Regions from separate parts of the Microbispora sp. H10949 genome, predicted to be linked through region 2. Evidence: predicted binding sites of a transcription regulator. Region 2 holds the regulator's gene; the other holds the start of a gene.
The links. The regulator HrcA, encoded in region 2, represses chaperone genes, less so after heat shock. The targets are predictions, from matches to a motif close to TTGGCACTCTCNNNNNGAGAGTGCCAA.

Region 1: groL (chaperonin GroEL) is a predicted target of HrcA. The motif match lies at 11,326-11,352, and genes of this name have one in related genera.

What each region holds. Positions count from the first base shown of each region.
Region 1 is NZ_JABBWZ010000015.1:138,774-154,499, reverse strand. Features, by position in the region: gene HHX40_RS32325 (ABC transporter permease) at 1-436, shown strand, start outside; gene HHX40_RS32320 (ABC transporter permease) at 429-1,352, shown strand; gene HHX40_RS32315 (ABC transporter ATP-binding protein) at 1,365-2,405, shown strand; gene HHX40_RS32310 (ABC transporter ATP-binding protein) at 2,389-3,405, shown strand; gene HHX40_RS32305 (SAM hydrolase/SAM-dependent halogenase family protein) at 3,422-4,228, opposite strand; gene HHX40_RS32300 (DUF3263 domain-containing protein) at 4,337-4,618, shown strand; gene otsB (trehalose-phosphatase) at 4,684-5,505, shown strand; gene HHX40_RS32290 (hypothetical protein) at 5,516-6,124, shown strand; gene HHX40_RS32285 (hypothetical protein) at 6,184-6,774, shown strand; gene HHX40_RS32280 (alpha,alpha-trehalose-phosphate synthase (UDP-forming)) at 6,800-8,224, opposite strand; gene HHX40_RS32275 (RNA polymerase sigma factor) at 8,327-8,878, shown strand; SAM riboswitch class I at 8,975-9,114, shown strand; gene thrC (threonine synthase) at 9,129-10,397, shown strand; gene HHX40_RS32265 (MoaD/ThiS family protein) at 10,443-10,718, shown strand; gene HHX40_RS32260 (cold-shock protein) at 10,975-11,175, shown strand; gene groL (chaperonin GroEL) at 11,460-13,082, shown strand; gene HHX40_RS32250 (GbsR/MarR family transcriptional regulator) at 13,181-13,879, opposite strand; gene HHX40_RS32245 (serine hydrolase domain-containing protein) at 14,138-15,367, shown strand; gene HHX40_RS32240 (GNAT family N-acetyltransferase) at 15,378-15,726, opposite strand, start outside.
Region 2 is NZ_JABBWZ010000001.1:693,706-709,431, reverse strand. Features, by position in the region: gene holA (DNA polymerase III subunit delta) at 1-716, shown strand, start outside; gene rpsT (30S ribosomal protein S20) at 925-1,197, opposite strand; gene HHX40_RS03170 (glycosyl hydrolase family 18 protein) at 1,336-2,415, opposite strand; gene lepA (translation elongation factor 4) at 2,558-4,381, shown strand; gene HHX40_RS03160 (MOSC domain-containing protein) at 4,451-5,098, shown strand; gene HHX40_RS03155 (hypothetical protein) at 5,265-5,480, opposite strand; gene HHX40_RS03150 (cellulose binding domain-containing protein) at 5,542-7,209, shown strand; gene HHX40_RS03145 (glycoside hydrolase family 18 protein) at 7,259-8,515, opposite strand; gene hemW (radical SAM family heme chaperone HemW) at 8,633-9,853, shown strand; gene HHX40_RS03135 (DUF3097 domain-containing protein) at 9,867-10,682, opposite strand; gene hrcA (heat-inducible transcriptional repressor HrcA) at 10,859-11,872, shown strand; gene dnaJ (molecular chaperone DnaJ) at 11,873-13,009, shown strand; gene HHX40_RS03120 (16S rRNA (uracil(1498)-N(3))-methyltransferase) at 13,014-13,748, shown strand; gene HHX40_RS03115 (hypothetical protein) at 13,774-14,451, opposite strand; gene HHX40_RS03110 (SigE family RNA polymerase sigma factor) at 14,448-14,927, opposite strand; gene HHX40_RS03105 (histidine triad nucleotide-binding protein) at 15,175-15,519, shown strand; gene HHX40_RS03100 (PhoH family protein) at 15,579-15,726, shown strand, end outside.

The DNA of each region.
Region 1 (15,726 bases), on a different contig from region 2:
CGTCGCCGGGATCCAGGACGGCATGCGGAGCTACATCGTGCCCGGCCTGGTGCTGGCCGGGCTCTCGATCGCCTATCTCACCCGGCTCACCCGGACGAGCCTCATGGAGACGCTCCGCGCCGACTACATCCGCACCGCCGTCGCCAAGGGCCTGCCACGACGACGGGTGCTCGGCCGGCACGCGCTGCGCAACTCGCTCATCCCGCTGATCACCTATCTGGGCGCCGACCTGGGCACGCTGATGGGCGGGGCGATCATCACCGAAACGATCTTCAACCTGCCCGGCATCGGCCAGCAGCTCTTCCAGTCCGTCTACCTGCGTGAGAACGCGGTGGTGGTCGGTATCGTGACCGTACTGGTCCTGGTCTACGTCCTGGCCAATCTGATCGTCGACCTGCTGTACGCCGTCCTCGACCCCCGGATCCGCTATGAGTAACGCGACTGTGGCCGAATCGGCCAAGGACAAGGACGCCAAGCCGGAGAAGGCCCGCAGGCCGGCCAGTCTGTGGTCGGACGCCTGGCACGACCTCCGCCGGAACAAGGTCTTCATCCTGGGATCGATCCTCGTGCTGATCCTGATCCTGATGGCGGCCTTCCCGTCGCTGTTCTCGTCCGTCAACGCCTACGACCCCTCCACCTGCGACCTGAGCAACGCGCGGGAGGGCATCACCTCCAAGCACTGGTTCGGCACCGACAACCTCGGCTGCGACACCTACTCCAGGGTCATCTACGGCGCCCGGGTCTCGGTCATCGTCGGCATCGCCACCTCGCTGATCAGCGCCATCGTCGGAGGCGGGCTCGGCCTGCTGGCGGGCTACTACAGCCGCTGGGTCGACGTGCTGCTGTCGCGGATCGCCGAGATCTTCTTCGCGATCCCCTCGGTGCTCGGCGCGCTGCTGTTCCTGTCGGTGGCCGGCCGGGAGAACGCCGGAGCCTGGATCGTGGTCCTCTCGCTCGCCGTGCTGGCCTGGCCGCTGATCCTGCGGATCATGCGGGCCGCGGTCATCTCGGCCAAGAACCAGGACTACGTCACCGCGGCCCGGGCGCTGGGCGCCGGGCCCGGCCGGATCATGGTGCGGCACATCCTGCCCAACGCGATCGCCCCGGTGATCGTGACGGCCACCCTCAACCTGGGTGTCTTCATCGCCGCCGAGGCCGGCCTGTCCTTCCTGGGAGTGGGCGTCCAGCCGCCGGCGATCTCGTGGGGCCTGATGATCGGCGACGCCCGGCGCCGGTTTCTGGAGGCGCCGGAACCGCTCATCTTCCCCGCGCTCTTCCTGAGCATCACCGTGCTGGCGTTCGTCATGCTGGGCGACGCCGTCCGCGACGCGCTCGACCCGAAGCTTCGATAAGAGGGGCGGCAAGTGAAGAACCCATCTGTCGACACGCATCTGCTCCCGGCGGAACGCGCGGGCGACGAACCCCTGCTCGCCGTGGACAACCTGCACGTCGAGTTCCAGACCCGCCAGGGCGTCGTACGGGCCGTGAACGGCGTCTCCTACTCGGTCAACGCCGGAGAGACGCTCGCGGTGCTCGGGGAGTCGGGCTCCGGCAAGTCGGTCACCGCGCAGGCGATCATGGGCATCCTCGACATGCCGCCGGCGCGCATCCCCAAGGGGGAGGTCCGGTTCCACGGCACCGACCTGCTCACGATGCGGGACGAGGACCACAGCCAGATCCGCGGCCGCCGGATCGCGATGATCTTCCAGGACGCGCTGTCCGCGCTCAACCCGGTGTTCACCGTGGGCTGGCAGATCGGGGAGATGTTCCGCGTCCACCAGGGCATGTCCAAGCGGGACGCCCGCAGGAAGGCCGTGGAGCTCATGGACCGGGTCAGGATCCCGGGCGCCAAGTCCAGGGTCGACGACTTCCCGCACCAGTTCTCCGGCGGCATGCGCCAGCGCATCATGATCGCGATGGCGATCGCGCTGGACCCGGAGATCCTGATCGCGGACGAGCCCACCACCGCCCTGGACGTGACCGTGCAGGCGCAGATCATGGGACTGCTGGCGGAGTTGCAGCAGGAAAGCGACATGGGCCTGATCCTGATCACCCATGACCTCGGCGTCGTCGCCGACGTGGCCGACAAGATCGCGGTCATGTACGGCGGGCGCATCGTCGAGCACGCCTCGGTCTTCGACGGGTACCGCGCTCCCGCCCACCCCTACACCAAGGGCCTGCTGGAGTCGATCCCCCGGGTGGACCTCAAGGGCCAGGAGTTGTACGCGATCAAGGGCATGCCGCCGAACCTGCTCGACATGCCCACCGGCTGCGCCTTCCACCCGCGGTGCCCGTATCGCAAGGAGAACTGCGTGACCGACGTCCCACCGCTGTACACGGTCAGCGACACCCGCGGCAGCGCCTGCCACTACTGGAGGGAGGTTCTCGATGACGGCTCCCGCTGAGCCCATCCTCGAAGTCCGCGACCTGGTGAAGCACTTCCCGCTGAACTACGGCGTGGTCTTCAAGCGGCAGGTCGGCGCGATCAAGGCGGTGGACGGGGTCTCCTTCGACCTGCGCAAGGGCGAGACGCTCGGGGTCGTGGGCGAGTCGGGCTGCGGCAAGTCCACGCTGGCCAAGCTGCTGATGGCGCTGGAGCGGCCCACGTCGGGCTCGGTCCGGATCAACGGCAGGGACATCACCACCGCCAGGGGCGCCGAGCTCAAGCGGATGCGCCGCAACATCCAGATGGTGATGCAGGACCCGTACACCTCGCTGAACCCCCGGATGACGGTCGGCGACATCGTCGGCGAGCCGTTCGAGATCCACTCGGACGTCGCGCCGAAGGGCGGCCGGCGGCAGCGGGTGCAGGAGCTGCTGGAGGTCGTGGGCCTCAACCCCGACCACATCAACCGCTACCCGCACCAGTTCTCCGGCGGCCAGCGTCAGCGCATCGGCATCGCGCGCGGCCTCGCGCTCCAGCCGGAGATCATCATCTGTGATGAGCCGGTCTCCGCCCTCGACGTGTCGATCCAGGCGCAGGTGATGAACCTGCTGGAGCGGCTGCAGAACGAGTTCAACCTCGCCTACATCTTCATCGCGCACGACCTGTCGGTGGTCCGCCACATCTCCGACCGGATCGCGGTGATGTACCTCGGCAAGATCGTCGAGCTCGGGAACGACGCCGAGATCTACGACAGCCCGACCCATCCGTACACGCAGGCGCTGCTGTCGGCGGTGCCGGTGCCCGACCCGGAGGGCCGGGAGACCCGCCAGCGCATCATCCTGCAGGGCGACCCGCCCTCGCCGGCCAACCCGCCGTCGGGCTGCCACTTCCGCACCCGCTGCTGGAAGGCGCAGGACATCTGCGCCGAGCAGGAGCCCGCGCTGGAGGCCCGCCCGGGCAGCGCGCATCCCAGCGCCTGCCACTTCGCGGAGGCCCGCGACGTGGTCAACGCCGAGTAGGAGACCCGCCGCCGGGTCAGCGCCCGGGCGACAGCCGTACGTGCGCGCCCGGGGGCAGGCCCAGGCGGTCGGCGGCGTCCCCGGCGTTGATCGCCATCGCGACCAGGCCGGCGGAGTCGGCGAACGCCACGAGGTCGCCCGGCGGCACGGCGGTGAAGGTCTCCCGGTACGGCACCGCGACCTGGCGACGGCCCAGCCACACGGCCAGGGTGTCGCCGAGCCGTACGCCGATCTCGGCCAGGTCGGTCGCGGTGATCGAGAACTGGACGTTGCCGTGCCGGTCCACCGACAGCACCTCGCCCTCCGCCGCGCCGTCCCGCAGGCGGCAGGTCGGGGCGGGCAGGGTCACCAGGCGGTCCACCGGCATCGGCGGTCCCACGTCGGCCACCGCCCGGCCGGCGCACAGGTGCGCCGCCACCGGGGCGAACAGGTCGCGTCCCTGGAAGGTCGGTGAGACGTTGGCCAGGAACAGCTCCCTGTTGGTGATCTCGTAGGCCGCGTCGGCGCCGCCGGCGGCCCGGACGGCCCACGACAGGACGCCGTTGTCCGGGCCGACGAACACCCGCCCGCCCGCCTCGACCGCGACCGGGCGGCGGTTGCCGCCGACGGAGGGATCGACGACGGCGAGGTGGACGCCGGCCGGCAGATAGGGCAGGGTCTGCGCCAGGATGGCCGCGCCGCGCCGCACGTCCCCGGCGGGAACGAGGTGACCCACGTCGATGATCCGAGCCTGCGGTGCGATGCCCGCGATCACGCCGTGGCACGCGGCGACGAACCCGTCCTCCAGCCCGTAGTCGGTAAGAAGCGTGATTACAGAGCTCACACCACGTGACACTACGTCGGCCGCTCTCCTCTGCACACCCCGGGTCGTCCAACGTCGTGCGTCCCTTTACCATGAGGGACGGGCTCGCGGCCGATCGAGGAGGAGCGGATGGACACCGAACCGACCGGCGGCGACGGGCTCGACCTCTCCGACCGCGACCGCGAGATGCTCGCGTTCGAGCGTCAGTGGTGGCGGTACGCGGGCGCCAAGGAGCAGGCGATCAGGGAGGCCTTCGGCGTCTCCGCCACCCGGTACTACCAGTTACTCGGGGAGCTGATCGACCGGCCGGAGGCGCTGGAGCACGACCCCATGCTGGTCAAGCGACTGCGCCGGATGAGGGCCGGCCGGCGGCGTGACCGCTCCGCCCGCAGGTTCGGCATGCACCCCTGAGACACCCGCTCACCGTCCCCGCACGGCGCGCCGAAGCGTCCCGACCACTTCTCCGGAACGAGGCCATGACACTGCCCGCGCACCCAGGACTCGACGCGATCGTCGCCGACCCGGCAGGCGCCGTGATCGGGCTCGACTACGACGGCACGCTCTCCCCGATCGTCCCCGACCCCGCCGCCGCCCGCGTGCACCCCGCGGTGCCGGGCGTGCTGGCCGCGCTCGCCCCGCTCGTACGCGCCGTGGTCGTCGTCACCGGCCGGCCGCCCCTGACGGCCATCGGCCTGGGGGAGGTCCCCGGCGGGCCGTCGCTCGGGGACGTGCCCGGCCTGGTGATCCTCGGTCACTACGGCCTCGAACGCTGGGAGGACGGCCGCGTGACCGCCCCGCCACCGCCGCCGGGGCTCGACCTCGTACGGACCCGGCTGCCCGATCTCGTGGCCGGGCTGCCGGGCGCGTGGATCGAGGACAAGGGCCACGCCGTCGCCGTGCACACCCGGCGGTGCGCCGACCCCGCCGCGGCCCTGGAGGAGTTGCGCGGACCGGTCGCGGCGCTGGCCGGGGAGGCCGGGCTCGCGGTCGAGCCGGGCCGCATGGTGCTGGAACTGCGGCCCGGCGGCATGGACAAGGGCCGGGCGCTGTCGGCCTTCCTCGCCGAGCGCGGCGCACGCTCGGTCATGTTCGCCGGCGACGACCTCGGCGACCTCGCGGCCTTCGCCGCGGTCGAGGAGGCCGGCCTGCCCGGCGTACGGGTGTGCAGCGGGTCCGCCGAGGTGACCGAGCTGGCGGAACGCGCCGACCTGGTGGTGGACGGCCCCGACGGCGTGGTGGCCCTCCTCGGCGACCTGGTGGAATCGCTTGGCAAGCGGTCTGCAAGCGGGCAGGTCTAACGTTCCGGACATGAACCGGAAGACCATCCCGGCCGGGCTCGCCGTGCTGACCGCCGCCCTCGCGGCCGCCACCCTGGTGGCTCCCGCGGCGGCGTCCGCGAGCGACCTCGGCGGCACCAGGCAGGTACACCTGCGCAAGGGCCTCACGCTCACCATCCCCGCCTCGTGGCGGGTCGACGCCGTCCGCACGGACTGGACCCGCGTCATCACCGGCTCGTGCCCCACGCGCGGCACCGCGGACTACGGCTTCCGCGACTCGGGGTGCCACAGCTTCTGGGTCCTGGGTCCCAAGGCCATCAAGATCGGCCATGAGCTGTTCAACGCGTACACGCCGGACGGGCCGTTCTATCCGGCCACCGACGTCGGGCCCTGCCCGGTGCGGAAGAACCTCTACATCGGCCAGACCAAGCTCGTCGCGAAGGGGCTGCGCCAGGTCGGGCCGGGGCACAAGGCCTACTACCGCGACTGGGCGGGGCCGTGCGTGACGATGACGAAGTTCAAGGTCAAGGCCCACTTCCACCAGCGGGAGTGGTTCCTGCCCACGTCGAAGATCCTGATCGTCGACCAGTGGAACACCCCCGGCCTGGACGGGACCCTCAGGAAGGCCACCTGGCACTGACCTCTCGCCGGCATCGCCCCGCAAGTCGTCTCCAAGTGGCCTGGCCTACCGTAGGAGACATGATCGGAAAGACCATTGCGACCGCGGCGGCCGGGCTGGCCGTGCTGACGGCCACCCTGGCGGCTCCTTCCGCGGCGTCCGCGAGCGGCACCAAGCAGGTCCACCTGCGCAAGGGCCTGACCCTCACCATCCCCGCGTCGTGGAAGGCGGTCCAGGCCGGCACGGACTGGACCCGCGTCGTCACCGGCTCGTGCCCCAGTCTCGGCACCATGGACTTCGGTTTCCGTGACGCGGGGTGCCACGGCTTCTGGGTGCTGGGCCCGAAGGCCCTCAAGATCGGCAACCACACGTTCCAGTCCTACAACCCCAGGTACGGGTTCGATCCCGCGACCGACGTCTCGGTCTGCCCGAGGACCGTCCGCCTGTACAAGGGCACCATGAAGCTCGCCGGCAAGGGGCTGCGGAAGGTCGGGGCGGGTCACCGAGCGGACTACCACGCGTGGGCGGGGACCTGCGTCGACAAGAAGTTCAGGGTGAAGATGCGCTACAGCCAGCGCGAGTGGTATCTGCCCACGTCGAAGATCCTGATCGTCGACCAGTGGAACACCCCGGGCCTGGACGGGATCCTCAAGAAGGCCACCTGGAACTGAGCGCCGCCGCCGTCGCCGGTGCGTCTCAGCGCAGCGCGGCGATCTGGTCGTCGAACCAGCGCCGCGGCGGCAGCGCGGTGGCCGCCTCCCGCAGCCGCAGGCCGCGGTCGAGGCGCTCCTCCTCCGGCAGCGTCAGCGCCTCGTGCAGCGCCGCCGCCGTGGCGGTGACGTCGAACGGGTTGACCAGCAGGGAGTCGGCGCCGAGCTCGGCCGCCGCGCCCGCCTCGCGGGACAGCACGAGCGCGCACCGGGGCGACAGGATCGGGCCCTCCTTGGCCACCAGGTTCATGCCGTCCCTGACGGGGTTGACGAGCAGCACGTCGGCCAGCCGGTACGCCGCGAGCGAGCGCGGGTAGTCGTCGTTGACGTTGAGGATCAGCGGGTCCCAGTCCTCGGTGGCGTACTCGTCCTCGATCTCCTTGGCGCACCGCTGCACGGCCGCTGTGTACTCGCGGTACTCCGGCAGGTCGTGCCGGGAGGGGTAGGCGAACGCCAAATGGACCACCCGTCCGTGCCACTCGGGATGGCCCTCCAGGAACTCCTGGTAGGCCCGCAGGCCGCGGACGATGTTCTTGGACAGCTCCGTGCGGTCGATCCGCACGATCAGCCTGCGGTCGCCGACGTGGTCCCTGATCGCCGCCATGTGCGACTCGACGTCCGGTTCGGCCGCCCGCGCCCGCAGCGCGTCGCCGTCCACCCCGAGCGGGTGCACGCCGATCCGGGTGGTCCTGCCGCCCCAGGTCACCGTACGGGCCGCGTGGTCCACCCGCGCCCCGAGCAGGGCGGCGCAGCAGTCCATGAAGGCGCGCGCCCAGCGGGCGGTGAGGAAGCCGGCGTGGTCGGCGCCGAGGATGCCCGACAGCACCTCCGCCGCGACGTCCTCGGGCAGCAGCGCGAAGTACTCCGGCGGGGCCCAGGGCGTGTGCGAGAAGTGGCCGATGCGCAGGTCGGGCCGCTCGACCCGGAGCATCGCGGGGGTGAGCGTCAGGTGGTAGTCCTGCACCATCACGCGGGCCCGGTGCGTGGCCTCCTCCGCCAGCGCGAGCGCGAACGCGCCGTTGTAGGTGCGGTACGACTCCCACTCACGCGCGAACCGGGTGCCGAACTCGGGGGAGAAGGGCGTGTTGTAGAGCAGGTGGTTGACGAACCACAGGGTCGAGTTCGCCACCGCGTTGTAGGCCCGGTGGAAGACCGCGGGCGGGATGTCCAGCATGCGGATGGGCCCCGTCTCGAACGCCCGGTCGAGCCGGCCCCCCGGCGCCTGCCGCACCGCCCCGCGGTCGCCGTCCGACAGCGCCGCGCAGACCCACAGCACGTCGGTGTCCCTGACCACGTCCGACAGCCCGGACACGAGCCCGCCGCCGCCCCTGCGCATGGTCAGGCCGCCGTCCTCCGACAGGGTGAAGGACACCGGGCCCCGGTTGGACGCGATCAGGACGGAGCTGCTCATTGGGGTTTCCCCTCGATCAGAGCGGGCGCGCATGCCGGAAGATTAATAAAAGCGGACCTCCATCAATAGGATGTCAACCGATCGCGGGAGGGCTGGAACGGGATGGCACTGGACGACGTCACCGAGGAGCTGGCCGGATCGGCCGCCCGGGGAGATCACCGCGCCCTCGGTGAGCTGCTGCGGCGCATCGAGCCCGACGTGCTGCGGCACTGCGAGCGGCTACTACCGTACCGGCAGGACGCGGAGGAGGCGGCGCAGGACACGCTGCTCGCCGTGGCCCGCAACATCGCCCGGTTCGAGGGCCGGGCCAAGTTCAGCACCTGGCTGCACATCGTGACCGTGAACTGCGCCAGGACGACCTACCGGTCGCTCAAGCGGCGCTCGTCCGAGCAGGCGGAGGAGCTGCCCGAGCAGCGGCCGGACCCGCGGCGGGTGAGCGTCATCGCGGGGTCGCGGCTCGACCTGCTCGACGCGATGGAGGCGCTGGAGGCCGAGCGGCCCGACCTCGCCCAGGCGCTCGTGCTGCGCGACATCTGCCAGCTCGACTACTCCCAGGTCGCCGACCAGCTCGGCATTCCCCTCGGCACCGTCAAGTCCCGGATACACCAGGCGCGCAAGTACGTGCAGAGCGCGCTCGGCGAGGCCTACGGCTGATACAAACCGTCTCGCCATCCGAGACGGCGGAACGGACACAGGGGACGCCGGGGTACAGTGCTGGAGGACCTTTTTCGAAGGTCCCACAACTGAAGATGCTCATCCAGAGGGGTGGAGGGACCGGCCCTGCGAAGCCCCGGCAACCTCCCCGGTGTCGAACTCGTGCCCACGAGGCCCGGCCGGGACAGGTGCCAATTCCGGCTCGCGGCCAGGGCGGTCGCGAGCGAAGATGAGGGAAAGGCCTCGCTTCATGGCGCACATCAGCACCGCGACCCCCACCACCGCCACCGACTTCGGCCCCGCCACCGGTCTGTCCTGCCGCGAGTGCGGCGCCCACTACGACCTCGGCCCGGTCTTCGCCTGTACGGAGTGTTTCGGCCCACTCGAGGTGGCGTACGACTTCGGAGAGGTCCGCCGGGAGGACATCGCGGCGGGCCCGGCGAACATCTGGCGGTACCGCTCCCTGCTTCCCGTCCCCGCCGGGGTGGCGGACAAGCCCAACCTGCAGCCCGGCTGGACCAAGCTCGTGCGGGCCGACCGGCTGGCGGCCGAGCTGGGGCTGCGGTCGCTGCACGTCAAGGACGACTCCGGCAACCCGACCCACTCCTTCAAGGACCGGGTCGTCGCGATCGCGCTGGAGGCCGCGCGCACCTTCGGCTTCCACACCCTCTCGTGCTCGTCCACCGGCAACCTCGCCGGCGCGGTGGGCGCCGCGGCGGCCAGGGCCGGGCTGGACTCCTGCGTCTTCATCCCCGCCGACCTGGAGCCGGCCAAGGTCACCATGGCCGCCGTGTACGGCGGCCGCCTGGTCGCCATCGACGGCACCTACGACGAGGTGAACCGCTTCTGCTCCGAGCTCATCGGCGACGAGCTGGGCGAGAAGTGGGGCTTCGTCAACGTCAACCTCCGGCCCTTCTACGCCGAGGGCTCCAAGACGCTGGCGTACGAGATCGCCGAGCAGCTCGGCTGGCGGCTGCCCGAGCAGATCGTCGTCCCGGTGGCCTCCGGCTCGCAGCTCACGAAGATCGACAAGGGCTTCCGCGAGCTGATCAAGCTCGGCCTGGTCGAGGAGCGGCCGTACCGGATCTTCGGCGCGCAGGCCGAGGGCTGCTCGCCGGTCTCCCGCGCGTTCAAGGCCGGGCAGGACGTGGTGCAGCCGGTCAAGCCGGACACCATCGCCAAGTCGCTGGCCATCGGCAACCCGGCGGACGGGCCGTACGTGCTCGACATCGCCCGCCGTACGGGCGGCGCGGTGGAGGACGTGAACGACGGCGAGGTGGTCGAGGCGATCCGCCTGCTGGCCCGGACCGAGGGCATCTTCGCCGAGACCGCGGGCGGCGTCACGGTCGGCGTGCTGCGCAAGCTCGTGCGCGAGGGCCGCCTCGACCCCGAGGCCGAAACCGTAGTGCTGAACACCGGCGACGGTCTCAAGACACTTGACGCGGTGGCCGAGCAGGCCCGTCCAACCGCGGTCATCCGTCCCTCCCTCGACGCCTTCCGTGCGGCATTCGCCAACTGAAAGCGTTATCACAGGCCCATCGGCAGCAACGAAAGCGAGTGAACAATGAGCGTTTCCGTGCGGATTCCGACGATTCTGCGGACGTACACCGACGGCGTCGCGGAGGTAAGCGGGGAGGGGGGAACGCTCCGTGAGGTCCTGCAGAAGCTGGATGCGGACTATCCGGGCATCGGAGGTCGAATCCTGGATGAGACGGGCAAGATCCGGCGTTTTGTCAACGTCTATGTCGGAGAAGAGGACGTCCGTTTCGCCGATGGGCTGGACACCGCCACGCCGGACGGGGTACAGATTTCGGTCATCCCCGCCGTCGCCGGGGGCTGAGCCGCGACACCGCCGCCGGGCACCTGACATGCACTTCTCTCGCCGGGGAAGTGAGATGTCGCCAGAGCGAATGGTGAAGCTCTCAACCTTTCGGTAGAAAAGTGAATAATCGTCTGTACCGCTTTGAGCGAACGCGCCGTAGTAGTTTGCGGATTGACTCTGTTGTTCTACGCCTTGACACGGGTATGGTCGAAGACGATCGACAAAACCGGGGGCTTCTTGGGTGTGGTCCCCAGCCCAGCAAGAGGAGTCGGAAGTGGCGCAGGGCACCGTCAAATGGTTTAACGCGGACAAGGGCTACGGCTTCATCGCGGTAGACGGTGGGAAGGACGTGTTCGTCCATTACTCGGCAATCATGATGGACGGCTACAAGGCCCTCGAGCAGGGTCAGCGGGTTGAGTTCGACATCACGCAGGGGCAGAAGGGCCCGCAGGCGGAGGCCGTACGGGCCGTCTGATCCCGTCAAGCGACCATTGGAGGCCCGGTCCGCGTTCCGCGGGCCGGGCCTTCGGCTCGTCCGGGCTCGTCCGGGTGTTCGGGAACCTCGTCCAAGCTGGTCAGAGTGGCTTCCGCTTGCACTCTCGGGGGTAGAGTGCTAAATACTTGTTTGGCACTCTGAGGTCGAGAGTGACAACAACCGGGATCGGGGCGATGGGGCTCGCGCAGGGATAGCGGGTCCACGCCGTCGCGGGCGTCGGCTCGGTCCGTTGAAGACACCCTGCTACTGGGAGGTCTAGCCTAATGGCAGCCAAGATGATCGCGTTTGACGAGGACGCCCGGCGCGGTCTCGAGCGCGGTATGAACCAGCTCGCCGACGCCGTGAAGGTGACCCTCGGCCCCAAGGGCCGCAACGTCGTGCTGGAGAAGAAGTGGGGCGCCCCCACGATCACCAACGACGGTGTCTCCATCGCCAAGGAGATCGAGCTCGAGGACCCGTGGGAGAAGATCGGCGCCGAGCTGGTCAAGGAAGTCGCGAAGAAGACCGACGACGTCGCCGGTGACGGCACGACGACGGCCACCGTGCTCGCCCAGGCGCTGGTCCGCGAGGGTCTGCGCAACGTCGCCGCCGGCGCCAACCCGATGTCGCTGAAGAAGGGCATCGAGGCCGCCGTCGAGCGCGTCAGCGAGGAGCTGTCGAAGCTCGCCAAGGACGTGGAGACCAAGGAGCAGATCGCCTCCACGGCCTCCATCTCCGCCGCCGACCCGGAGATCGGCGCGCTCATCGCCGAGGCGATGGACAAGGTGGGCAAGGAAGGCGTCATCACCGTCGAGGAGAGCAACACCTTCGGTCTGGAGCTGGAGCTCACCGAGGGCATGCGCTTCGACAAGGGCTACGTGTCCGGCTACTTCGTGACCGACCCCGAGCGTATGGAGGCGGTCTTCGAGGACGCCTACATCCTCATCGCCAACCAGAAGATCTCGGCGAACAAGGACCTGCTCCCGCTGCTCGACAAGGTCGTGCAGTCCGGCAAGCCGCTGGTCCTCCTCGCCGAGGACGTCGAGGGCGAGGCCCTGGCGACCCTGGTCGTCAACAAGATCCGTGGCCTGTTCAAGTCCGTGGCCGTCAAGGCCCCCGGCTTCGGCGACCGCCGCAAGGCCATGCTGCAGGACATCGCGATCCTGACCGGCGGCCAGGTCATCTCCGAGGAGGTCGGTCTCAAGCTGGAGAACGCCACCCTCGACCTGCTCGGCCGCGCTCGCAAGATCGTCGTCACCAAGGACGAGACCACGATCGTCGACGGCGCCGGTGACGCCGAGCAGATCTCCGGCCGCGTGAACGAGATCCGCGCCGAGATCGACCGCACCGACTCCGACTACGACCGCGAGAAGCTCCAGGAGCGTCTCGCCAAGCTGGCCGGCGGCGTCGCCGTCATCAAGGCCGGCGCGGCGACCGAGGTCGAGCTCAAGGAGCGCAAGCACCGCATCGAGGACGCCGTCCGCAATGCCAAGGCCGCGGTCGAGGAGGGCATCGTCCCCGGCGGTGGCGTGGCCCTGCTGCAGGCCGGCGCCAACGCGTTCGACAAGCTGGAGGTCAACGGCGACGAGGCGACCGGCGCGGCGATCGTCCGCAAGGCGCTCGAGGAGCCGCTGAAGCAGATCGCCGTCAACGCCGGCCTCGAGGGCGGCGTCGTGGTGGAGAAGGTCCGCAACCTGCCCGCGGGCGAGGGCCTCAACGCCGCGTCCGGCGAGTACGTCAACATGTTCGAGTCGGGCATCATCGACCCGGCCAAGGTCACCCGCTCGGCGCTGCAGAACGCGGCGTCCATCGCGGCCCTGTTCCTCACGACCGAGGCCGTCATCGCCGAGAAGCCCGAGAAGGAGAAGGCCCCCGCCATGCCCGGCGGCGGCGACATGGACTTCTGAGTCCTGCTCTCCCGCTTCACCAGGAAGGGCGGTTCCCCCTCGGGGGAGCCGCCCTTTCCCTTGCGCCCGGTCTCCCCACGTGTATGGGCGCCGGGCGGTCAGCCCTGCCGCCACTGTTTCAGGACCTGCCGGAAGGCCTCGCTCACGAGGGCGAGAAGTTCGGCGGAGGACCCGAAGCGGGCGCCCGCCGGGGTCGTGGCCCCGAGAATCCCGGCTCCGCGCCGTGACGCGGCCGCCAGGGCCTCGTTCATCCGCAGAGAGGCGAGGATGGACCGCACCCAGATCTCGTCGTCGATGACATAGCGTTCACGCCGCGCGCCGGGAACCCGCTCCCGCCTGAGCATTCCCTGCTGTTCGAGGAAGGCGACGGCGTGCGAGACCGACGCCGGGCTGACGCGAAGCCGCTCAACCAGGTCGGCGGCGGTGAGAGCGCCGGAATCGGTGACGTACAGGCAGGTCAGCACCCTGGCCTCCATCCGGGGCAGCCCCTGCTCCACGAGGAGGGCGGTGAAGGACTCCGTGAAGTCCCGCACCGCCTGGGGATCACGCCCATGGCCGCCGTCGGGGACCGGCGGCGTCGGCGGCTGTGCCTGCCTGTGGCGGCGCGCCCGGTGCCGCGTGGCCTCGTGCGCCCGGTCTGCCCCGTAGTCGTCCGGTCCGCCGTTCCGGGTGACCTCCCGCATGATGGTCGAGGCGGGGCGTCCCAGCCGCCGGCCGATCTCCGCGTATCCGAGTCCCTCGGCCAGCCCCGCGGCGATGTGCTGACGGTCCTCGTTGGTGAGTCTGCCTCCGGGCACGGCAATCGTCTCCTGTCTGCCGGCATGCGCGGCTCCGCGCCCGCACACCCGCCGCACAGTATGCATTCACCCTGAGCCCATTGCAAAGCATGGGCCGTCCACCTATTGCATTCAGTGCCACAGTCATTGCAATAAAGGGCAGTGACACCTGGTCTATCTGGGCGTTCTTCCGGAAAGTTTGTTGACTACTTTGTGAATGCAATGTAGCTTTGCGAGCGTTCAGGGATTCGCGAACAACGCTGGATAGGGCGGTTCATGATGGGAAACGGCAACGGCGGCTTCTCCGCGGCGGGGCTGCGCAGACTGCGCGAGGTGCTGGCACGGCACGTCGACTCGGGACGGATTCCCGGGCTCGTCGCCCTGGTCGGCCGGGGCGAGGAGACGCACGTCGAGGCGATCGGGACGATGCGCCACGACGGCGGCGCGCCGATGCGCCGCGACACGATCTTCCGGATGGCCTCGACGTCCAAGCCGGTCTCCGTCGCGGCGGCGATGGTCCTGCTCGACGAGTGCCGGTTGCGGCTGGACGACCTGGTGGAGCAGTGGCTGCCGGAACTGGCCGACCGGCGGGTGCTGAAGCGGATCGACGGCCCGCTGGACGACACCGTGCCGGCGCGGCGGCCGATCACCGTACGCGACCTGCTCACCTCCACGTTCGGGCTCGGCATGGACATGACGTCGCTCGGCACCCCGATCATGGGCGCGGTCTTCGAGCAGGGGCTCACGCCCGACCTGCCGGTGCCGATGCCCGAGCCGGACGAGTGGATCCGCCGTCTCGGCACGCTTCCGCTGATGCACCAGCCCGGAGAGCGCTGGCAGTACCACATCAGCAGCGATCTGCTCGGCGTGCTCGTCGCCAGGGTCACGGGCCGGTCGTTCGAGACGTTTCTGCGGGAACGCGTCTTCGAGCCGCTGGGGATGAAGGACACCGGTTTCCACGTGCCCGCCGACAAGATCGACCGGCTGCCGACCCTCTACGCCCCCGACCCCGGGACCGGAGAGTTCACCGTGTGGGACGAGGCCGAGGGGGGCCGGTGGAGCCGGCCTCCGGCGTTCCAGGGCGGTGGCGGGGGGCTGGTCTCCACCGTCGACGACTACCACGCCTATTTCCGGATGCTGCTGAACGGCGGGAGGCACCGGGGCGAACGGATCCTGTCCCGGCCCGCCGTCGAGCTGATGACCACCAACCGCCTCACTCCCGAGCAGAACGCCGCCCGCACCGCCATGGCCGCCGACAACGTCCATGTGTCCTTCGGCCAGGGGCAGCACGGCGGCTGGGGCATGGGGATGGCGGTGCGCACCTACCGTGGCGACTACGCGTCCGTCGGCCAGTTCGGCTGGGACGGCGGAAGCGGCACCTCGACCTATGCCGACCCGGACGAGCAGCTCACCGGAATCCTGCTCACCCAGGTCGGGATGTCGACCCCGGACTCGGCGCGGCTCATCCACGACTTCTGGACCACGCTCTACCAGGCGATCGACGACTGATCCCCACGGCTCAGGTGAGGCGCCTGACCCAGCGGGCGCAGTCGGTCTGCATCGTGTATCCCGCCGCCGTCCAGGCGTGGTGCGCCAGGGCGTTGTCGTTGAGGACCATCGCGTCGACCCGGAACGCGCCGTACTTCCGGAACCGCTCCTCGGCGGCCCGGATCAGCTGCGATCCGATGCCCTTGCGCCGCTCGGAGGGGTCGACGGCGAGCCGGTAGAGGCTCGCCCGCCAGCCGTCCCAGCCCGCGATGAGCGTGCCGACCACGCGGCCGCCGATCTCGGCGATCAGCAGCGCCTCGGGATCACGCTCGACCAGCGCCGCGACCTTGGCGGCGTCGTCGTGCCGGTCGGTGTTCTCC
Region 2 (15,726 bases):
AGTACACCGCGCGCCCGGCCGACGAGGCGGTGCTGGTGCTGGCCCATCCCGGCGGGGTCAAGGGAAAGGCGCTGGTCGACGGGGTGAAGAAGGCGGGCGCCGACGTCGTGACCGTGGCCAAGCCGACCAAGGCGGGGGAGCGGCTCGACTTCATCAAGGCCGAGGTCCGCAGGGAGGGCCGCACGATCTCGCCCGCCGCCGCGCAGGCGCTGCTCGACGCGGTGGGCAGCGACCTGCGGGAGCTCTCGGCGGCGTGCGGCCAGCTCGCGTTCGACACGCAGGGCAAGAACATCGACGAGGCGGCGGTCGCGAAGTACTACCGGGGGCGGGCCGAGGTCAGCGGTTTCACGATCGCGGATCTGGCCGTGGAAGGCCGGTTGGGTGAGGCGCTGGAGCAGGTCCGCTGGGCCCTGGCGACGGGCGTTGCTCCGGTGCTGATCGTCAGCGCCCTGGCGGGGGGCCTGCGCTCGCTCGCCAAGGTGGGAGGCGCGCCCCGCAATCTCCGCGGCGGCCAGCTCGCGAGTCATGTGGGCATGCCGCCGTGGAAGATCGACCGGGTGAAGCGCCAGCTCGGCGGCTGGGGCCCTGACGGCATCTCCGCGGCCCTCCAGGCGGTCGCCGTCGCGGACGAGCAGGTCAAGGGTGGCGGCGCCGACCCGGGGTACGCGCTGGAGAAGGCCATCCACACGATCGTCGCCAGCCGCACCGCCCGCTGACGCACTCGCGGGCAGAGCCGATCGAGCGACCCCCGCCCCAGCGCGACGCCGACGTCACCGCCCGAAGCGGCCGTCACGGGGCGAAGCTGCCAGCACCGGGCGAAACTGCCGTCACCGGGGGAAGAAGGCGCGCGAAGGGCGGGCGCCGGAAACGCGAAAACGCCGCATCTCCCGATCAGGGAAGATGCGGCGTGCGCTCGGTGCGGAACTACTTGGCGCCCTGCAGAGCCGCGGCGCGCTTGGCGATCGCGGACTTGCGGTTGGCGGCCTGGTTCTTGTGAATCACGCCCTTGCTGACGGCCTTGTCGAGCTGCCGGGACGCGGCCTGGAGCGCGACGAGGGCGTCGTCCACGTTGCCCTGGTCGGCAGCCTCGCGGAACTTGCGGACCGCGGTCTTCAGGGACGACTTGACGGCCTTGTTGCGCAGCCGGCGCTTCTCGTTCTGCCGGTTCCGCTTGATCTGGGACTTGATGTTCGCCACGAAGAAAGCCTCAGTGTTAAGTCTTGGTCGGATGGGGCGCGCGGGCTCGTGAGAGGGCGCGCCACACGCAGTTGGACAGGATACCAACAGCCCGGGCCATCGCTCAAATCCGCGACGGCGGGCCGCCCTGTGTTCATGCTATCGCGGCACGACGGCCGTGGTCCGCACATCGGCCCGCCCGAGCGACTCGGCGGATCCTCCTCCGGCTCCTCCGCGCACCCAGGCGGTCTCGTACTCCCTCCAGTCCTCCTCCGTGGCCGCGAAGTCGACGTACAGGGCCAGGCCGAACTCGGTGCGCGGCCCGTGCTCGCCGAGCGCCAGCCGGGCGCCCTCGGCCGCTGCCTCGACGCTCTCGGCATAGTCGAGGTACGCGATGCCGTGGTCGTGGTAGGCCGGAGCCCCGATGAGGAGGGTCTTGTCCTCGGGCACGAGATCGAGGGCGAGCGAGGTCTGCCGTGCGACGTAGCCGCCGTACAGGGACGGCAGGGGCGTCCCGGAGTCATACGTCATGATCGCGACTTGGTCGGTCAGGCCGACGACCTGCCGGAAGTAGTCCGGCGTCCAGTACTTGTCGTGTCCGATCGCCAGGGCGGTGGGGGCGCGCATGCCGGTCAGCGGCTCGATCTGCTGGGTGGCGACCGACAGGAGCCGGGCGCCGATGGCCTGCCGCGTCTCCCGCAGCACGCCGAGGAACGGCCCGTCCCCGTCGGAGACCGGCTCGAAGTCGTAGTGGATCCCGTCGAAGCCGAGGGTGACAAGGTCACGGGCGCCCGCCACGATCCGGGCCCGCGCCGCCGCGTCGGCCAGGCTCAGGTGGGCCTTCCCGTTGTCGTTGACCGTCTGGCCGAGCCAGGCCGACACCCGGACACCGGGCAGATTCTTGCGCCACCATTTCAGGAAATTTCCGGCGTTGGCGTAGCGGTCGGGCGGCAGGGTCCCGTCGTACTTGAACGGCCCGCTGTGGACGTACACGTCCCTGATCCCGCTCGCGCGCAGCCGTACGGCGAGGGCCCGGACGTCGGCCTCCGTGCGGCGGCCGTCCACCCAGGCGTGGCCCATCCACAGGGCGTCGTGCCCGGTGGTCCGCGTCCAGGCGGCGGGTGTCCCGGCGAACTGGACGCGCAGCGCGGCCGCCGCCGCGAGGCCGAGCGCGAGCGGAACGGCCGCGACGAGGGCGGTCCAGCGGAGAACGCGTCTGATGGTCCGTCTGGTGGTCAAGGCAAGCACCCGGACATGCCACCATGGAGGGTGGCTGGTCCGCCAGCCGAGAGAGGGCCCGCCGAGCGCGAGGCGAGGGCGGCCCGATCGACCAGCAGTCACTCGAAACCTGTATGACCACACCCTGTTGAAACGGACTCCGGTGCGCACTCAGCCTGGCCAGACCGACCCCGCGTTGATCCGCAACTTCTGCATCATCGCGCACATCGACCATGGCAAGTCGACACTCGCCGACCGCATGCTGCAGCTCACCGGCGTCGTGGACGACAGGTCGATGCGTGCGCAGTACCTCGACCGCATGGACATCGAGCGGGAGCGGGGCATCACGATCAAGTCGCAGGCCGTGCGGCTGCCCTGGAACGGCCACGTCCTCAACATGATCGACACACCGGGACACGTCGACTTCACCTACGAGGTGTCGCGCTCGCTGGAGGCGTGCGAGGGCGCGATCCTGCTCGTGGACGCGGCACAGGGCATCGAGGCCCAGACGCTGGCCAACCTCTACCTGGCCATGAACGCCGACCTGCACATCATCCCGGTGCTCAACAAGATCGACCTGCCCGCCGCGCAGCCCGACAAGTACGCCGAGGAGATCGCGGGCCTCATCGGCTGCGACCCCGGCGACGTGATGCGCGTGTCCGGCAAGACCGGTGCGGGCGTCAAGGAGCTGCTCGACCACGTCGTGGAGCACGTCCCGGCGCCCGTCGGCAACCCGGACGTCCCCGCCCGCGCGCTGATCTTCGACTCCGTGTACGACACCTACCGGGGTGTGGTGACGTACGTCAGGGTGGTGGACGGGCACCTGTCCAAGCGTGAGCGCGTGCTGATGATGTCGACGGTCGCCCAGCACGAGCTGCTGGAGATCGGCGTCATCTCGCCGGAGCCCATGCCGTCCGACCGGGGCCTCGGCGTCGGCGAGGTGGGCTACCTGATCACCGGCGTGAAGGACGTGCGCCAGTCGCGGGTCGGCGACACGGTCACCAACGCGCTCAAGCCCGCCGCGGAGGCGCTGGGCGGCTACGAGCATCCCAAGCCGATGGTCTACTCGGGGCTCTATCCGATCGACGGCGACGACTATCCCGAGCTGCGCGAGGCCCTCGACAAGCTGCGGCTGAACGACGCCGCGCTCGTGTACGAGCCGGAGACCTCGGCGGCGCTCGGCTTCGGCTTCCGCTGCGGCTTCCTCGGCCTGCTGCACATGGAGATCGTGCGGGAGCGGCTGGAGCGCGAGTTCAACCTGTCGCTGATCTCGACCTCGCCCAACGTCATCTACCGGGTGATCATGGAGGACGGCAACGAGCACGTCGTCACCAACCCCTCGGAGTTCCCGGCCGGCAAGATCGGCGAGATCTACGAGCCGGTGGTGAAGGCCACGGTGCTCGCGCCGGCCGAGTTCATCGGCGCGATCATGGAGCTGTGCCAGGGCCGCCGCGGGCAGCTCCAGGGCATGGACTACCTGTCGGAGGACCGGGTCGAGATCCGCTACACGCTGCCGCTCGGTGAGATCATCTTCGACTTCTTCGACCAGCTCAAGTCGAAGACCCGGGGGTACGCCTCGCTCGACTACGAGCCGTCGGGCGAGCAGGCGGCCGACCTGGTCAAGGTGGACATCCTGCTCCAGGGCGAGACCGTCGACGCGTTCAGCGCCATCGTCCACCGCGACAAGGCGTACGCCTACGGCGTGGAAATGGCCAAGAAGCTCAAGGAGCTGATCCCGAGGCAGCAGTTCGAGGTCCCGATCCAGGCCGCGATCGGCGCCCGCGTCATCGCCCGTGAGAACATCCGCGCGATCCGCAAGGACGTCCTCGCCAAGTGCTACGGCGGTGACATCAGCCGGAAGCGCAAGCTGCTGGAGAAGCAGAAGGAGGGCAAGAAGCGGATGAAGATGGTCGGCCGCGTGGAGGTCCCGCAGGAGGCCTTCGTCGCCGCCCTCTCCTCCGAGGCCCCGGACAAGACCAAGAAGTAACTCCCTGTCTGGTTTCATGACAACTTAATGGGATCGCGCGGAAACATGACCATCCGTTAACGTTTGGCCATGCGCATCCTCTCTGTGAACGTGGGCCGGGCCGTCGACGCGGAATGGGCCGGCGACCTCCGGCGTACCGCCATCGACAAGCGCCGCGCCGAGGGGCGTGTCGCCGTACACGGGAACGGCCTGGCCGGGGACGAGCGCGCCGACACCGCCAACCACGGGCACCGGGACCAGGCGGTGTACGCGTACGCCCGGGAGGACTACGACTGGTGGGAGCCCCGGATGGGCCGGGACCTGCGCGACGGCCGGTTCGGGGAGAACCTCACGACATCGGGGGCCGACCTGACCGGGGCGCTCCTCGGCGAGCGCTGGCGGGTCGGCACCGCCGTCCTGGAGGTCACCTATCCCCGCATCCCCTGTGTCGTGTTCCGGAACTGGCTCGACGAGCGCGGCTGGGTCAGGCGCTTCACCGAGGCGGGCCGCACGGGAGCGTACTTCCGGGTGATCGAGGAGGGCGAACTCGGCGCCGGCGACGAGATCGAGGTGCTGGACCGGCCCGCGGACGGCGTGACCATCGGCGAGGCGTTCCGGGCCTACCACGGCGACGGGGACCTGCTGCGGCGGATCCTCGCCCAGCCCGGCCGCAGCGACAAGTGGGACAGGGTCGCCCAGCGCGTGCTCGGAAGCCGCACCGAGGCCCCCGCCTCCTGATCACCACCGCGCCCTGATCGCCGGGCCCTCATCCCCACCTCTCCGGCCCGGTCGCCTGCCCGCCCGCGCGTCGGCGCCTCCTCGCCTGCCTCGGCCGTACGGTGTGACAGCGGGCGCGCGAGCACGTGAACCGGTCACCTCTCGCCGGACGGTCGGGAGGTGAAAGTTACAGCCGGTGCTCCACGGCCGGGCGGCCCGCCTCGGGCTCCCGCGCCCAGATCAGGCCGGTGCGGCCCGGCTCGTGCCCCGGCATCGCGCACACGGGTGTCTTGACCGTTCCCCGCGCATGGGATTGGCTCCGCGCCGTGGCGCCGTCCGCGGCCGCCACCGGATCTTCGCCAATGGGATACGCAATGGCCAGCACGTGATCGGCGACGATCACGGGCGGTTGTTAACGCTAACATCCCCGTCAGTTGAAGCGCACCCGCTGAGGAGCGATGCCGATGGACAGGAAACGCATCCGCACGACGCTGGTCCCCGCCGTCACGGCGGCGCTGGCCCTCGCGTCGGGCGCCGTGGCGCTTACCACCGTGAGCCCGGCGCAGGCACTGGAGAACGGGGTGGCCAGGACCCCGCCGATGGGCTGGAACAGCTGGAACACCTTCGGCTGCAACATCAACGAGTCGCTGATCAGAGGGATGGCCGACGCCATCGTCAACAGCGGCCTGCGTGACCTCGGCTACCAGTACGTGGTGGTCGACGACTGCTGGTTCAACCCCAACCGCGACTCGGCGGGCAACATCCAGGGCGACCCCTCCCGCTTCCCCAGCGGGATGAAGGCGCTCGGCGACTACCTGCACAACAAGGGCCTGAAGTTCGGCATCTACCAGGTGCCCGTGGACAAGACCTGCGCGCAGTACTTCAACAGCTATCCCGGCGCGACCGGCAGCCAGGGCCACGAGGCGCAGGACGCCCGGCAGTTCGCGGCGTGGGGCGTCGACTACCTGAAGTACGACTGGTGCTCCCCGAACGGCACGATCAACGACCAGGTGGCCACGTTCGCCAAGATGCGCGACGCGCTGAAGGCGACCGGCCGGCCGATCGTCTACAGCATCAACCCCAACAGCATCCACTCGAAGACCGGCCCCCAGCGCAACTGGGGCGACGTCGCGAACATGTGGCGCACCACCGAGGACATCACGAACAAGTGGGACACGGGCCAGACCAACGGCTATCCCATGGGCATCCAGAACATCGTGAACGTCACCGTCCCGCTCGCCTCGTACGCCGGTCCCGGGCACTTCAACGACCCGGACATGATGGAGATCGGCCGGGGCGGCATGAACGACACCGAGATGCGCAGCCACTTCGCGCTCTGGGCGATGATGGCCTCCCCGCTGATCGCGGGCAACGACATCCGCTCCATGGACTCGGCGACGCAGACGATCCTCAAGAACAAGAACCTCATCGCGATCAACCAGGACTCGCTGGGCCTGCAGGCCACCCAGGTGTCCAACGACGGCACCCGGCGCGTGCTCGCCAAGAAGCTCGCCAACGGCGACGTCGCGGTCGCCCTGTTCAACCAGGGCGGCTCGACCACCACGGTCTCGACGACCACCTCCGCCATCGGCAAGTCCGGCGGCACGGTGACGCTGACGGACGCCTGGACCAACGCGACCAGCACCACGAGCGGCACGATCTCCGCCAGCGTTCCGGCGCACGGCACCGTGGTCTACCGGGTCAGCAGTCCCGGGAGCAGCCCCAGTGCCAGCCCCAGTGCCAGCCCGAGCGCCAGCCCCAGTGCCAGTCCCAGTGCGAGCCCGAGCGTGAGTCCCAGCGCCAGCCCGTCGGCCTCGCCGTCGACGTCCCCGGTTCCCGGCGGATGCTCGGCGACGATCAAGACGATCAACAGCTGGGGCGGCGGCTTCCAGTCCGAGGTGACGGTTCAGGCGGGCAGCTCGGCGGTCAACGGCTGGACCGTGAAGTGGACCTGGCCGGGCGGCCAGACCATCAGCAGCCTGTGGAACGGCCGGCAGAGTGTGTCCGGTTCCTCGGTGACGGTCACCAACGAGTCCTACAACGGCTCGATCGCGGCGGGCGCGTCCACGACGTTCGGCTTCACCGCCAACGGCAGCGCGGCTACCCCCACCGCCACCTGCACCAGCCCCTGACCTCCTGACGTCACGACCTGGGGAGGGGGTGACCCCTCCCCAGGCCGGATCACCGCAGGACGGAGTAGAGGGCGGAGGTGAGGGAGGCTTTGGCGTCGTCCTGGTCGATGGACCACAGCATCGAGCCGCCGAGGCCCTTGAGGCGGATGTACGCGGCCTTCCGCAGCATGACGGCGGGGTCGTCGTAGGACCAGAACTCGTTGCCGTCGTAGAGCCACAGGGCGCCGGTGAGCAGGTCGCGGTAGCGCCTGCCGGGCTTGCCGGCGAGGTTCTTGTAGTCGTCGCTGCCGGCGGCCCAGGTGCCGGGTGCGGGGCCGGCGGCGGGGGCGTAGCGGCCGTCGCCGCCGGAGGTGACCCCGGTCCAGCCCTGGCCGTACGCGGGGACGCCGACGACGATCTTGCGGGCGGGCGCCCCGCGGCCGACGTAGTCGCGTACGGTCTGGTCGACGCTGTACTTGACCGGGCCGGGGTCGCGGCGGTCGGTGAGCAGGTTGGCCTGGTGCCCGGTGCGGTTCTCCCACGGCCCGTGCAGGTCGTAGCCCTGGACGGTGGCGAAGTCGAGCAGGCCGAAGACCTTCTTCACCTCGAAACCGGCGTCGATCTTGGCGGCGGCGGCCGGGAGGAAGGCGGTGAGTTCGGCGCGCCGGTCGTGGGCCCGCATCTGGCGGCGGAGTTCGGCCAGGAACAGGGTGAAGTTCTGCTTGTCCTCGGCCCGGATGACGTTGCCGTCGTTTCCGGAGGAGCCGGGCCATTCCCAGTCGAGGTCGATGCCGTCGAACACTCCGGCGGCGGCGCCGCCGGGCAGGCCGGGCAGGTCGCCCCTGAGCCACAGGTCGACGCACGAGGCGGCGAGCCGGGCCCGGGAGGCGGGGGTGAGAACGGCGTCGGAGAAGTACTTCGATCCGGTCCAGCCGCCGATGGAGATGAGGACCTTGAGGCCGGGGTGGCGGGCCTTGAGCTTCCTGAGCTGGCCGAGGTTGCCCTTGAGCGGCTGGTCGTCGGCGTCGGCCACGCCGTCGACGCTCTGCTCGGCGGGCACCGGGCGCTGCCAGTCGGCCCACGGATCGGCCGAGTAGCAGGTGCCCTCGGGGCCGACGAAGCCGAAGGCGTAGTTGAGATGGGTCAGCTTCGCCGCCGCGCCGCTGGCGTCCACGTCACGCACGTGGAAATTCCGGCCGTAGACCCCCCACTGGATGAAGTACGCCACCCGTTTGTAGCGGTCCCCGCCCGTCGTGGCCTGGGCCTGGGCGGGCGCGAGCCCGGCGGCCAGGGTGGCGGCGACCGCCACGGCGAGGGTCCTTCTCATGAGCACGCCGGCCTCCCGGGCACAATTTATAGGAAAGTTTCCTGTAAATTGCGCCGATCGTAGACCCCTCCGATCACCCCGTCAACGGCACCGCGCGAGTGACGGCAGACTGGAGGCGTGCCTTCCGTGCTTCCCGACGGCGATCCCGTCCCCGCGAGCGGCGCGCTGCCGCCCGGAGCCCTCGACGGGCTCGGCTCCCGTCCGTTCGGCTTCTACGTGCACGTGCCGTTCTGCGCGACGCGCTGCGGCTACTGCGACTTCAACACCTACACGGCCGCGGAGCTGGGGCCGGGCGCCGCGCAGCGGGACTACGCCGCCACCGCGATCGAGGAGGTGCGGCTGGCCCGGCGCGTGCTCGGGGACGCCGCGCCGCCGGTCGAGACCGTCTTCTTCGGCGGAGGCACGCCGACCCTGCTGCCCGCCGCCGACCTCGTACGGATCCTGGACGCCGTCGGCGAGGAGTTCGGCCTGCGGCCGGGCGCCGAGGTGACGACCGAGGCCAACCCCGAGTCCGTCGACCCGGCCTACCTGAAGGAGCTGCGGGAGGGCGGCTTCACCCGGATGAGCTTCGGCATGCAGAGCGCGGGCGAGCACGTCCTCACCGTCCTCGACCGGCGGCACACCCCCGGCCGGCCCGCCGAGGCCGTACGGGAGGCCCGCGCGGCCGGGTTCGAGCATGTCAACCTCGACCTGATCTACGGCACGCCGGGGGAGAGCGACGACGACTGGCGGGCCTCGCTCAAGGCCGCCCTGGCGGCCGGTCCCGACCACGTCTCGGCGTACTCCCTGATCGTGGAGGACGGCACCCGGCTCGCCGCCCGCATCCGGCGCGGCGAGCTGCCGATGCCCGAGGACGACGTGGCGGCCGACCGCTATCTCATCGCCGAGGAGACCCTGACGGCCGAGGGCCTGAGCTGGTACGAGATCTCCAACTGGGCGGCGGGGGACGAGGCCCGCTGCCGCCACAACCTGCTCTACTGGACCGGCGGCGACTGGTGGGGGGTGGGCCCGGGGGCGCACAGCCATGTCGGCGGCACCCGCTGGTGGAACGTGAAGCACCCCGCCGCGTACGCCGCCCGCCTGGCGGACGGGACCTCCCCGGCGCACGCCCGGGAGGTGCTGACGGCGGAGGACAGGGCCGTCGAGCGCGTCATGCTGGAGCTGCGCCTCGCCTCGGGCTTCCCGCTCGCCGACCTCGCCCCCGAGGCGCGTACGGCCTGCGCGCGGGCGCTGGGGGACGGGCTGCTGGAGACCGAGGCGTTCAAGGCGGGCCGGGCCGTCCTCACGCTGCGCGGCCGGCTCCTCGCCGACGCCGTCGTACGCGACCTGACCCCTTGATCCGGCTGATCCCTCAGTCCGGCTGATCAGGGGCGGTGACGAAGTCGATGAGCTCCTCGACGCGGCCGAGCAGTTCCGGCTCCAGGTCGGCGTAGGTCGTGACCCGGCCGAGGATGTGCCGCCACGCCTCCTGGGGGTCCATCCGCCAGCCCAGCGCGGCGATCACGCCCTCCTTCCAGGGCACGCCGCGCGGCACGTCCGGCCACGCCTGGATGCCGAGTGCCCGGGGCTTGACCGCCTGCCAGATGTCCACGAAGGGGTGCCCCACGACGAGCACGTCCGCGCCGGAGACCTGGGCCGCGATGCGGCTCTCCTTGGAACCGGGCACCAGGTGGTCGACGAGCACGCCCAGCCGCCTGCCCGGCTCCGGGCCGAACTCCCCGACGATCGCGGGCAGGTCGTCGACGCCCTCCAGGAACTCGACGACGACCCCCTCGACGCGCAGGTCGTGTCCCCAGATCTTCTCGACCAGCGCGGCGTCGTGGACGCCCTCGACGTAGATGCGGCTCTCCTTGGCGACCTGGGCGCGCAGCCCCTCGACCGCGATCGACCCGGAGGCGCTCCGCAACGGGCCGGACGGCCGGGCCTGGGGACGGACCAGCGTCACCGGTCTGCCGTCGAGGAGGAACCCGGCGGGGGTCAGCGGGAACACCCGCCGCCGCCCGAAGCGGTCCTCCAGCGTCACGGCCTCCTTGTCGCAGTCCACCACCGCGCCGCAGAAACGGCCCTCGGCGTCCTCGACCACGAGGTCGGGCTCGGCCGGGATCTCGGGGATCTGCCCCCGCCGTGGCCGCCGCCAGTCTCCGGAAAGCACGTCCCGCCCGTACATGCGGGGAACGCTAGCAAATCCCGGGCCGCCAGCCCGCCGGTTGCGCCCGGATTCACGGCGTGTTGCCCCTGATCGTCTGCTCGTTATCGCACGCCGAGCGGTGGTAGCCGTACACTTGGCACTCGGGAACACAGAGTGCCAGAGTCGGTGTTTCCAGGGCACAGGGAGGTGACACATTGCTCGACGACCGCAAGCTCGCCGTCCTGCGCGCCATCGTCGAGGACTACGTGTCCACCAACGAGCCGGTGGGGTCCAAGGCCCTGGCGGACAGGCACAACCTCGGCGTCTCCCCGGCGACCATCCGCAACGACATGGCGGCGCTGGAGGAGCAGGGCTACATCACGCAGCCGCACACCAGCGCCGGGCGGGTCCCGACCGACAAGGGATACCGCCTGTTCGTGGACCGGCTGTCGCAGATCAAGCCGTTGTCGGGGGCGGAGCGCAGGGCCATCGAGACGTTCCTCGCCGGGGCGGTCGACCTCGACGAGATCGTCATGCGCACGGTACGGCTGCTCGCGCAGCTCACCCGGCAGGTGGCCGTCGTGCAGTATCCCTCGCTCACCAGGTCGTCGGTCCGCCACGTGGAGATCGTCCCGCTGGCGGAGCGCCGGGTCATGCTGGTGCTGATCACGAACACCGGGCGGGTCGAGCAGCGGGTGGTCGATCTGCCCGAGGCGCTCGCCGAGGACCGGATCGCGAACCTGCGCTCCGTGCTGAACGGCTGCCTCGACGGGTGCTGGCTCTCTCAGGTGCCCGAGACCGTGGCCGGCATCCCCGAACGGCTGCCGCCGGAGGAGAGGCCGGTGGTGGCGACCATCATGTCCGTGCTCCTGGAGACGCTCGTCGAGCGGCACGAGGAGAAGATCGTCTTCGGCGGTACGGCCAATCTGGCGGGCGCCGACTTCAGCGTCGGCCTGCGTGACGTGCTTGAGGCGCTGGAGGAGCAGGTCGTGCTCATGCGCCTGCTGGGCGAGACCGGCGGGCTGTCCGAACTCACCGTCAGAATCGGATCCGAGAATCCCTACAGCGGGCTGCGCGGCACCTCTATCGTGGCCGCCGGATACGGTTCGGGCGACAAGGAACTGGCCCGGCTTGGAGTGCTGGGCCCGACACGAATGGACTATCCGGTGACGATGGGTGCGGTGCGCGCGGTGGCGCGGTACGTGGGCCAGATCCTGGCGGGGTCATAAGTGTCCAACGACTACTACGCGACCCTTGGCGTCCGGCGCGACGCCAGCCAGGAAGAGATCAAGAAGGCGTATCGCCGTCTCGCCCGTGAGCTGCATCCGGACGTCAACCCCGATCCGGAGACCCAGGAGCGGTTCAAGGAGATCAACCAGGCGTACGAGGTGCTGTCCGACGCGGGCAAGCGCCGCATGTACGACATGGGCGCCGATCCGTTCGCGAGTGGCGGCGGGCCGGCCGGGGCGGGCGGCTTCGGCGGGGGCTTCCCGTTCAGCGACATCATGGACGCCTTCTTCGGTTCCGCCGGCGCCGCGAGGGGTCCCCGCTCGCGTGCCCGCCGCGGCCGCAACGCCACCATCCGGGTCGAACTGGACCTGGCGGAGTCCGCCTTCGGCACCACCCGGGAGATCGTGGTCGACACGGCCGTGGTCTGCGACGTCTGCCAGGGCTCCGGGGCGGCGTCCGGCACCCACCCCGACACCTGCGACATGTGTCACGGGCGCGGCGAGGTCTCCCAGGTCACCCGCTCGTTCCTGGGCCAGGTCATGACGTCGCGCCCCTGCCCCCAGTGCGGCGGGTACGGCAGCGTCATCCGGCACCCCTGCATGGAGTGCTCGGGCGAGGGACGGGTCAGGACCCGGCGCACGATCAAGGTGCGGATCCCGGCCGGCGTCGAGGACGGCACGCACATCCAGCTCGCGGGCGAGGGCGAGGTCGGGCCGGGCGGAGGCCCTCCGGGCGACCTGTTCCTGGAGATCGTCGAGCGGCCGCACCAGATCTTCGAACGCCGGGGCGACGACCTGCACTGCACCGTCCAGATCCCGATGACCGCCGCCGCGCTCGGCACCGTCCTGTCGATCGACACCCTCGACGGCGCGGAGGCCATCGACGTGCGGCCCGGCACCCAGGCCGGTCAGGTCATCCCCCTGTACGGCAAGGGCATCCAGCGGCTCAACGAGACCGGCCGGGGCGACCTGCTGATCCACGTGAACGTCGAGACGCCGACCAAGCTCGACCCGCAGCAGGAGGAACTCCTGCGGGAGCTGTCGAAGCTGCGCGGGGAGGAACGGCCGCCCGGCAAGTTCTCCCCGGGCCAGCAGGGCTTCTTCTCCCGCCTGCGGGACGCCTTCAACGGCCGGTGAGGCCGTGAGCGTTCCCGTGTTCCTGTCGGAGGCGGCCGGTGAGACCGGGGACACGATCGTCCTCGACGGGCCCGAGGGGCGGCACGCCGCGTCGGTGCGCCGCCTGCGGGCGGGGGAGCGGGTCGACCTCACCGACGGCGCGGGCCGGGTGGCCGAGTGCACGGTGACGTCGGCCGGCAAGGACGCGCTGACCGCCGCGGTGCTGCGCCGCTACGAGGTGCCGCCCCCGCGGCCGAGGCTGGTGGTCGTGCAGGGGCTGCCCAAGGGCGACCGGGGCGAGCTCGCGGTCGAGATGATGACCGAGGCCGGGGTGGACGTGATCGTCCCCTGGGCCGCCGCCCGCTGCGTCACGCAGTGGAAGGGCGACCGGGCCGGCAAGTCGCTCGCGCGCTGGCGGAGCACGGCGCGCGAGGCGGCCAAGCAGGCCCGCCGCTTCCACCTGCCGGAGGTGACCGAGCAGGCCACGACCGCGCGGGTCTGCTCGCTCGTCTCGGCGGCGGCGCTCGCGGTCGTGCTGCACGAGGAGGCCGCCGAGCCGCTGAGCCGCCTCACGCTGCCGGACGTCCCCGGCGACATCCTGGTGATCGTCGGCCCGGAGGGCGGCGTCACCGACGAGGAGATCGCCGGGTTCCGCGCGGCGGGAGCCGTACCGGCCCTGCTCGGCCCCACCGTGCTGCGCACCTCGACGGCGGGCGTGGCCGCGGCGGCCGTCCTCCTGGCCCGCTGCGGCCGCTGGTGAGGACCGTGATCGCCGGGAGAGGCCGTCAGGGGGTGGGGGTCTCGGCCGAGTAGGGCGTGGCCGTCTCCGTGGGCGGGGCGCTGGGAGTGGCCGAGGGCGTGGCGGTCGCCGTGGGCGGAGCCGACGAGGGGGCGGCGGTGTGCGTGGCCTGCGGCGGCGCGGGCTGCGTCGTCTGGACCGGCGGGCACGTCGCGGGCAGGGTCGGCGGGTCGGGGTCGACCACTCCGGCCCGTGCCGGGGGCGACGCGCAGGGGTCGGACGGCGACGGCGACGGCCTGGTGGCCGAGCCCGGACGGTGCGTCGGGGACGGGCTGGTCCGCCCGTGTGACGGGCTCGGGCTGGTGGTGACGATGATCACCACTCCGGGCCGCGAGGCGGCCCCTCCGGCGGGCGGGCGCGTCACGGTCGAGCTCTGCGGGTCCTCCTCGCGGGTGTCACCCAGCTGCGCGATGCCCGTGCGGTCGGCGACCTGCTCACGCAGGCCTGGGACGAGCATCACGACCGCGCCCGCCGCGATAACGGCTCCGGCGGCCGCGGCGCCCACCCGCAGCCACAGCACGTTCCGCAGGCCGCGCAGGCCCCGCTGGTCGATGCGCCGGCGGATGATGTCGAGTCCTTCGGGAGACGGCACGACCGAGTCCGCCTCCGCGCGCAGGGCACGGCGGAGCGACTCGCCGTACTCGTCGTCGGGCGGGAAGGTCATGAGAACTGCTCCAGTGCCATGCGTAGTGCGGCCATGCCGCGGGCCGTGTGACTCTTCACCGCGCCCTTGCTGATGCCCATCGCGTGCGCGATCTCGGCCTCCGACAGGTCGCCGTAGTATCGCAGCACCAGCGCCTCGCGCTGCCGGGTGGGCAGGCCGCGGAGCGCCTCGATGACGGCCGAGCGTTCGAGCTCGCCGATCGCGCCGTTCTCGGCGCTCGGGGCGTCCGGCAGGCCCTTCGGGGCGTACTTCTCGACGACCGCGCGGTGCCGCAGCACCGAACGCGAGCGGTTCACGACCGATTGGCGAAGGTAGGCCAGTGCCTTGTCGGTGTCCCTCAGGCGCCGCCACGCTCCATGCAGAGCGACGAAGGCGTCCTGAACGACCTCTTCCGCGCTGGCCACGTCACGGACCAGCAGCACCGCGAGACGCACCAGTGACCGATAGTGAGCGCTGTAGAGCGCCGTCACGGCCATGTCGGCATCCCACCCGACGGGCACCGTCCCCAACGACCTGTCGGCCACGAGGGTCTCGGTGGTCACGTCAATAGGACGCTCGTCATCCCCGGGGGGTTTACGTTCTTCCGAATCATTAGAGGGCATGGCCCAGCGGTGTCCTCGCGCGACACTAGGGGGGTTGTCTGGTGAAGTCTCGCACAACCACAGTAGCCGCGAGGATCATTGCCGTCATCAATCGTCGTCGGCGACCGTTAGGGTGAGGCGCGTGACCGACTGCCTATTCTGCAAGATCGTGGCCAGGCAGATCCCGGCGGACATCGTCCTGGAGACCGGGCGGGCGCTCGCCTTCCGCGACATCAACCCGCAGGCCCCGACACACGTCCTCGTCGTGCCCAAGGCCCATCACGAGAACGCCGCCGCCCTGGCCGCGGCCGACGACGGCCTCGCGGACGACCTGCTCGCGGCCTGCCACGCGGTGGCCGTCCAGGAGGGTGTGGCCGAGCCGGGCTACCGGGTGGTGTTCAACACCGGGACGGGCGCCGGGCAGACGGTCTTCCACGTGCACGCGCACGTGCTCGGCGGCCGGAGCCTCACCTGGCCCCCGGGCTAGGGACGCCCTAGTAGCATGAGAGGGAACCGAGGAGGCGATCAGGGCCGCAAGGGCCGCCCATGTCCGAGTCACAGCACATCAGCCAGACCCAGGCCAAGGTAGTCATCCCCGAGGGGCAGCCGATGGTCAGCCTCCTCGGGTCGGGTGACGAGCTGCTGCGGGTCATCGAGGGCGCTTTCAGCGCCGACATCCACGTACGGGGCAACG